Actinomadura rubteroloni: one gene and its partner. The main gene of each other region encodes a partner of the protein of the gene in region 2 in a complex. Links are inferred from orthologs where the notes say so. Each region holds a gene or a part of one and is shown on either strand. Other genes may lie near its edges. The genes, in order: rpsG and tig.

Region 1 (3,138 bases), on a different replicon or contig from region 2:
AACTGGCCCGAGCCACCCGTCTGCTTCTTGTGGGTGTACTCGACCTTCTCGACCTTCTTCGTGATCGACTCGCGGTAGGCCACCTGCGGGCGACCCACGTTCGCGTCGACCTTGAACTCGCGCTTCATCCGGTCGACGAGGATCTCCAGGTGGAGCTCGCCCATGCCCGAGATGACCGTCTGACCGGTCTCCTCGTCCGTGGCGACCCGGAAGGACGGGTCCTCTTCGGCCAGCCGCTGGATCGCGGTGCCGAGCTTCTGCTGGTCGGCCTTGGTCTTCGGCTCGATCGCGACGTCGATCACCGGCGCCGGGAAGTTCATCGACTCGAGGACGATGGGGTCCTTCTCGTCGCACAGCGTCTCACCGGTGGTGGTCTGCTTGAGGCCCATCACCGCGACGATGTCACCGGCGCCGACGTGCGTGATCTCCTCGCGCTTGTTGGCGTGCATCCGGTAGATCTTGCCGATCCGCTCCTTGCGCTCCTTGATGGAGTTCAGCACCGAGGTGCCGGCCTCCAGGACGCCGGAGTAGACGCGGATGAACGTGAGCTTGCCCAGGTGCGGGTCGCTCGCGATCTTGAACGCCAGCGCGGAGAACGGCTCGTCCTCGCTCGGCTTGCGCGAGATCGCCTGCTCCTCGTCGCGGACGGCGTGGCCGACGATGGCCTCGACGTCCAGCGGCGACGGCAGGTAGCGGACGATCGCGTCCAGCAGGGGCTGCACGCCCTTGTTCTTGAACGCGGTGCCGCAGAACACCGGGGTGAGGCTCGCGGCGAGGGTCGCGCGGCGGACGGCGACGTGGATCTGCTCCTCGGAGAGCTCGGCGCCCTCCAGGTAGGCCTCCATGACCTCGTCGTCGTTCTCGCCGAGGGTCTCGATCAGCTTGTCGCGCCACTCGGCGGCCTGGTCGGCGTAGTCGGCGGGGATGTCGACCTTGTCGTACATCTCGCCGAGCTTCGCCTCGGCGTTCCACACGAGCGCCTTCATCGACACGAGGTCGATGACGCCCTGGAAGTCCGACTCGGCCCCGATCGGGAGCTGCATGACCAGCGGCGTGGCGTAGAGCCGCGTGCGGATCATGTCGACGCAGCGCATGAAGTCGGCGCCGGTCCGGTCCAGCTTGTTCACGAAGCAGATACGCGGGACTTCGTAGCGGTCGGCCTGGCGCCACACGGTCTCGGACTGCGGCTCGACGCCGGCCACACCGTCGAACACCGCGACGGCACCGTCCAGGACGCGCAGCGAGCGCTCCACCTCGACGGTGAAGTCGACGTGGCCCGGGGTGTCGATGATGTTGATGGTGTGCTCGACGGCCTCGACGGGCCACTTGCAGGTGACGGCGGCGGAGGTGATGGTGATCCCCCGCTCCTGCTCCTGCTCCATCCAGTCGGTCGTGGCCGCACCGTCGTGCACCTCGCCGATCTTGTAGCTCATCCCGGTGTAGTACAGGATGCGCTCAGTCGTCGTGGTCTTGCCCGCGTCGATATGGGCCATGATCCCGATGTTGCGGACCTTGGCCAGGTCCACACCGGTTTTGGTAGCCACTTTCGTCCTCGCGTCCCTCGTGTTCGTGCCGGGGTTACCAGCGGTAGTGGGCGAACGCCTTGTTCGACTCCGCCATCTTGTGCGTGTCCTCGCGCTTCTTCACCGACGCGCCGAGGCCGTTGCTGGCGTCGAGCAGCTCGTTCATGAGCCGCTCCATCATGGTCTTCTCGCGACGCTGCCGGGCGTAGAGCACCAGCCAGCGCAGGGCCAGCGTGGTGCTGCGCGCGGGCCGCACCTCCACCGGGACCTGGTAGGTCGCGCCGCCGACGCGGCGGCTCTTGACCTCGATGGTCGGCTTGACGTTGTCCAGCGCGCGCTTCAGCGTGACGACCGGGTCGTTGCCGGTCTTCTCGCGAGCGCCCTCCAGGGCCTCGTACACGATGCCCTGGGCGATGGACCGCTTGCCGTCCAGCAGCACCTTGTTGATCAGCGCGGTGACCAGCGGCGAGTTGTACACCGGGTCAGCGATCAGCGGGCGCTTGCCAGGTGATCCCTTGCGCGGCATTAGCTCTTCTCCTTCTTGGCGCCGTAGCGGCTGCGCGCCTGCTTGCGGTTCCGGACGCCCTGCGTGTCCAGCGAACCGCGAATGATCTTGTACCGAACGCCCGGGAGGTCCTTCACTCGGCCGCCGCGCACGAGCACGATCGAGTGCTCCTGCAGGTTGTGCCCGACGCCGGGGATGTAGGCCGTGACCTCGATCCCGCTGGTCAGCCGGACACGGGCGACCTTGCGAAGCGCGGAGTTCGGCTTCTTGGGCGTCGTCGTGTAGACGCGCGTGCAGACACCCCGGCGCTGGGGACTGCCCTTCAGCGCAGGCGTCTTGTTCTTGGTCACCTTGTCCTGGCGGCCCTTTCGGACCAGCTGCTGGATCGTGGGCACCGCGTCTCCGTCTTCCCTCGTACCGAGCCGGTAAGTCTGTGTTCTGCCTGAACTCCGCTCACGCGAAGTCCGTCATCACCACCTCGTACCGAGGCTGTGACCTGCCGGTTTCCCGACCTCTCCGACCCACGCGGTCGGGCGTGTCGCTCCGCTTCCGCGTCTTGGAACGCGTTTCCCGCGGGGACCCACACGTGACCGCCCGGCCCGCACGGGGCCAGATCAAGCCGGGGAGTGATGCGCGGCCCTTGGACCTGGTCGAACAACCTTGCCTGAGCGCACGCGGACGACCCGCACGCAGCGGGCACAGGGACAGAGACTACCTACCACTCCGCGAAAGGTCAAAGCGAACGCCGCACTACCGCAGCGGCACCCTTGCGCGCAACCCCATGGCCGCCCAGACGAGTCTGGATACCAGTGTAACCCGGACACGCCGACGCCCGCGCGATCTCTGCGGATCGCGCAGGCGTCGATGTGGTCGCGGTGGGGTCAGAGGAACGCGACGACCGCCACCAGGATGATCACGATGAGGGCCGCGATGCCGCCGACGACGAGGTAGAGCGTCTTGTTGCTCTTGGGCTCGTCACCGCCGGGGTAGCCCTGCTGCTGCCCGTACGCGGCGGGGGCGCCGGGGGCCTGCTGGCCGTACGGCGGCTGCTGGCCCTGCGGGAACTGGCCGGGGAACTGCTGCTGCTGGTCCCCGTACTGGCCGGGGTAG
Region 2 (3,129 bases):
CACGTCGTTCGCGGACGCGTCGTCGATCTGCACGCCGAGGAAGATGATCCGCTCCTCGAAGAGCTTGTTGTACGGGTTCATCTCCTTGACCCCGTACGTGGTGCGCTCGACGAACGACGGAATGATGTAGCGGTTGTCGACGGGCATCGCCCCGCCGGCTTGGATCTGCGGACGGATCAGGTCGCTCACTTGCGTGCCTCCGTAGGTCGCTTCGGGTTCGTCAGGAGACGGGGCCCTCGGAGGGCACCTGGGTGGCGCTCAGCACCACGTGGTCGACCAGGCCGTAGTCGCGGGCCTCGTCGGCGGTGAACCAGCGGTCGCGGTCGGAGTCCTTCTCGATCTGCTCCAGCGGCTGGCCGGTGTGCTCGGCGATCTTCTCGGCGAGCGTCCGCTTCACGTACAGCATCTGCTCGGCCTGGATCTTGATGTCCGAGGCCGTGCCGCCGATGCCGCCGGACGGCTGGTGCATCATGATCCGCGCGTGCGGCAGCGCGTACCGCTTGCCGGGCGTCCCCGCGCAGAGCAGGAACTGGCCCATCGACGCGGCCAGGCCCATGCCGACGGTGACGATGTCGTTCGGGACGTACCGCATGATGTCGTAGATCGCCATGCCGGCCGTCACCGAGCCGCCGGGCGAGTTGATGTAGAGCGTGATGTCGCGCCGGCCGTCCTCGGCGGACAGCAGCAGGAGTTCGGCGCAGATGCGGTTGGCGATGTCGTCGTCGACCTGCTGGCCGAGGAAGACGATGCGTTCGCGCAGCAGCCGCTGGAAGAGCTGGTCGCCGAGGGGCAGCAGGGGCGCCTCGGCGACCCGCGCCTGAACCTGCGACGACTCGAAAGTCGGAGGCATGCTCACCGGTGTTCCTCCGGTCCTTTAATCGGTACGGATGTCTGGACAGTAACGCGCCGGACGGCCGTGTTAAGCCGCGAGGGCCCGCTTTTCGCTGGCGGCGTAGCTCGCCGTGACGGGATTGGAACGGGTCTCGGCCGGATAAGGCGAACGCCCCGCGTCCCGGCACGGCGGCCGGGAAACGGGGCGTTCGTCGCTTCTTGCGAGGATCAGGCGTCCTTCTGCGCATCCTCCGCGTCGGCCTTCGCCTCGGCCTCGGCGTTGGCGTCCGCGGCGGCCTCGGCGTCCGCCGTGTCGGCGGCCTCGGCGTCGGCGTCGGCATCGGCGATGGCCTGCGCCTCGTCGGCGACCTCGACCTCCGCGTCGGCCTCGGACTCGACCTCGACGGTCTCGCCGTTCAGCTCGCGCTGGAGGGCGGCGGCGTCGATCGTGGCGCCCGCCTCGTCCTTGATGACGACGTGCTCGACGATGAGGTTCAGCGCCTTGTTGCGCAGGACCTCGGCGACGATGGCCGGGAGCTGGTTGTTCTCGGTGAGGTACTCGGCGAGCTGCTGCGGCGCCACGCCCATCTGCATGGCCTGCGTGACGACGTACTCGCTGAGCTCCTCGTTCTCGACGCCCAGCTCCTCCTGCACGGCGAGCTGGTCGAGCAGGAAGCCGCCCTTGACGGCCAGGCGCGCGGCCTTCTCGACGTCGGCGGTGAACTCCTCCTCGGACTTCTCCTCGTCGGCGAGGTAGTCCGCGCGGGTCGTCCCGGACATCGCGAGCTGCTGCTCGAACTGCTGGTTGCGGCGGTTGACCTCGTCCTCGACGACCTTGTCGGGGAGCGGGATGTCGACCTTGTCCAGCAGGGCCTCCAGCGCCTTGTCGCGCGCGTCGGAGAGCTGCTGCAGCTTGACCTGGCGGCCGAGCCGCGTGCGGACGTCCTCGCGGAGCTGCTCGATCGTGTCGAACTCGGACGCGAGCTGGGCGAACTCGTCGTCCTCGGCCGGCAGGTCCTTGATCTTCACGCTCTGGACGGTCACGGTGATCTCGGCGTCCTCGCCCGCGCGCTCGCCGCCCGGCAGCGGGGCCGTGAACGTGGCGCTCTCGCCCGCCGACAGGCCGGTGACGGCGTCGTCCAGGCCCTCGACCGACGAGCCGGAGCCCACCTCGTAGGAGTAGCCGGTGGTGGAGGCGTCCGCGACGGCCTCGCCGTCGATCGACGCGGCCAGGTCGATGGTCGCGAAGTCGCCCTCCTGCGCGGCCCGCTCGACCGTGGTGAGGGACGCGAAGCGCTCGCGCAGGTTGTCGACCGTCTCGGCGATCTTCTCGTCGTCGACCTCGGCGGTGTCCACGACGACCTCCAGGCCGTCGTAGTCGGGCACCTCGAACTTCGGCCGGATGTCCACCTCGGCGGTGAACGCGAACTGCTGGCCGTCGTCCAGCTCGGTGACCTCGACGTCCGGCTGGCCGAGGACGAAGATCTCCGACTCCTCGACCGCCCGCCCGTACAGCTCGGGCAGCGCGTCGTTGACCGCCTCCTGCAGGACCGCGCCGCGGCCGACGTACTTGTCGATCAGCGGGGCGGGGACCCTGCCGGGCCGGAAGCCCTTGATCCGCACCTGCTGCGAGATCTCCTTGTACGCCTTGTCGAGGTTCGGCTTGAGCTCGTCGAACGGCACCTCGACGGTGAGCTTGACCCGCGTGGGGGTCAGCTCCTCGACATCGGTCTTCACTGGGGTAGGTCTCCTTGATCCGCGCTGTCTCGGCCGGGGCGTTCGACGCGTGCTCAGCCGGGCAGTCTCTCCGGCTCGGTCTCACTCGCGGGCACGCCGAAGAAACCGGCTCCGCGCCCGTGCGCGCCAAGTCTATGGGGTTCGGGCGCGGACTGCGGACACCGCGTCCGCCGCCCGGCCCGCTTCCGGGTCCGGCGCGGCGCCGGACGGCCCGGCCGGGACCCGCGCCGCATGATCACCCAGCGCCGCCGATTCCCTACCATGCGCGCTACCTGGGCATGTGACATGGAGCACCCGGACCCCCCATACTCTTCCGGGATGAACGGGATAGCTGCGGCCTTCGGCGCGACGGCTCTGTACTACCTCGGCTTCGCCGTGTTCAAGCTCGCGGCGGACCGGATGGAGCCCCTGCGCGGCAACCGAATCGTGCACATGATCTGGACCATCCTGTCGAGCTGGGTGTTCCTCGTGGCGCTGGCGATCGTGCTGTGCGGGCTCAGCCTGCAGATCGTCGCGCTCTCCAAGCTGTCGCTCGGCGTGGCGGTCCCGATCTTCATGGCG

What was found.
Region 1: the proteins of tig (region 2) and rpsG are in contact, whole or in part, in a crystal structure (PDB 3GTY), measured with the Thermotoga maritima proteins. The link is inferred for Actinomadura rubteroloni from one-to-one orthologs. Residues at the interface, in WP_004081061.1 of Thermotoga maritima: Glu122, Val124, Val129, Leu130, Tyr133, Glu188, Gly259, Ile262, Tyr263, Glu266, Ser270, Glu273, Gln274, Glu277, Arg308, Gln311, Ile312, Ser315, Tyr316, Glu325, Arg329, Arg336, Leu363, Phe366, Trp367, Arg373, Leu377, Arg381, Leu384, Glu387; in WP_004081843.1 of Thermotoga maritima: Lys34, Lys52, Lys55, Glu59, Arg62, Gln63, Glu66, Asn67, Lys69, Val71, Arg95, Ala109, Lys110, Lys111, Gly112, Arg113, Pro114, Glu117, Glu121, Ile124, Ala125, Tyr127, Asn128, Asn129, Thr130, Gly131, Lys135, Asp139, Arg142, Met143.

Annotation. Positions count from the first base shown.
Region 1 is NZ_MTBP01000002.1:1,908,521-1,911,658, forward strand. Bases 315-3,138 are described here. They hold rpsG (30S ribosomal protein S7), read right to left. Parts: upstream 2,050-3,138; coding sequence 1,579-2,049; downstream 315-1,578. Other genes in these bases: fusA (elongation factor G), read right to left, coding at 315-1,544; rpsL (30S ribosomal protein S12), read right to left, coding at 2,049-2,423; BTM25_RS20270 (hypothetical protein), read right to left, coding at 2,910-3,138. Also shown: more of fusA, read right to left, coding at 1-314.
Region 2 is NZ_MTBP01000001.1:2,495,610-2,498,738, reverse strand. What follows is about bases 315-3,129. They hold tig (trigger factor), read right to left. Parts: upstream 2,569-3,129; coding sequence 1,060-2,568; downstream 315-1,059. Other genes in these bases: BTM25_RS11100 (DMT family transporter), read left to right, coding at 2,887-3,129; BTM25_RS11110 (ClpP family protease), read right to left, coding at 315-850. Outside these bases: BTM25_RS11115 (ATP-dependent Clp protease proteolytic subunit), read right to left, coding at 1-147; more of BTM25_RS11110, read right to left, coding at 221-314. UniProt on the Bacillus subtilis protein: Involved in protein export. Acts as a chaperone by maintaining the newly synthesized protein in an open conformation. Functions as a peptidyl-prolyl cis-trans isomerase.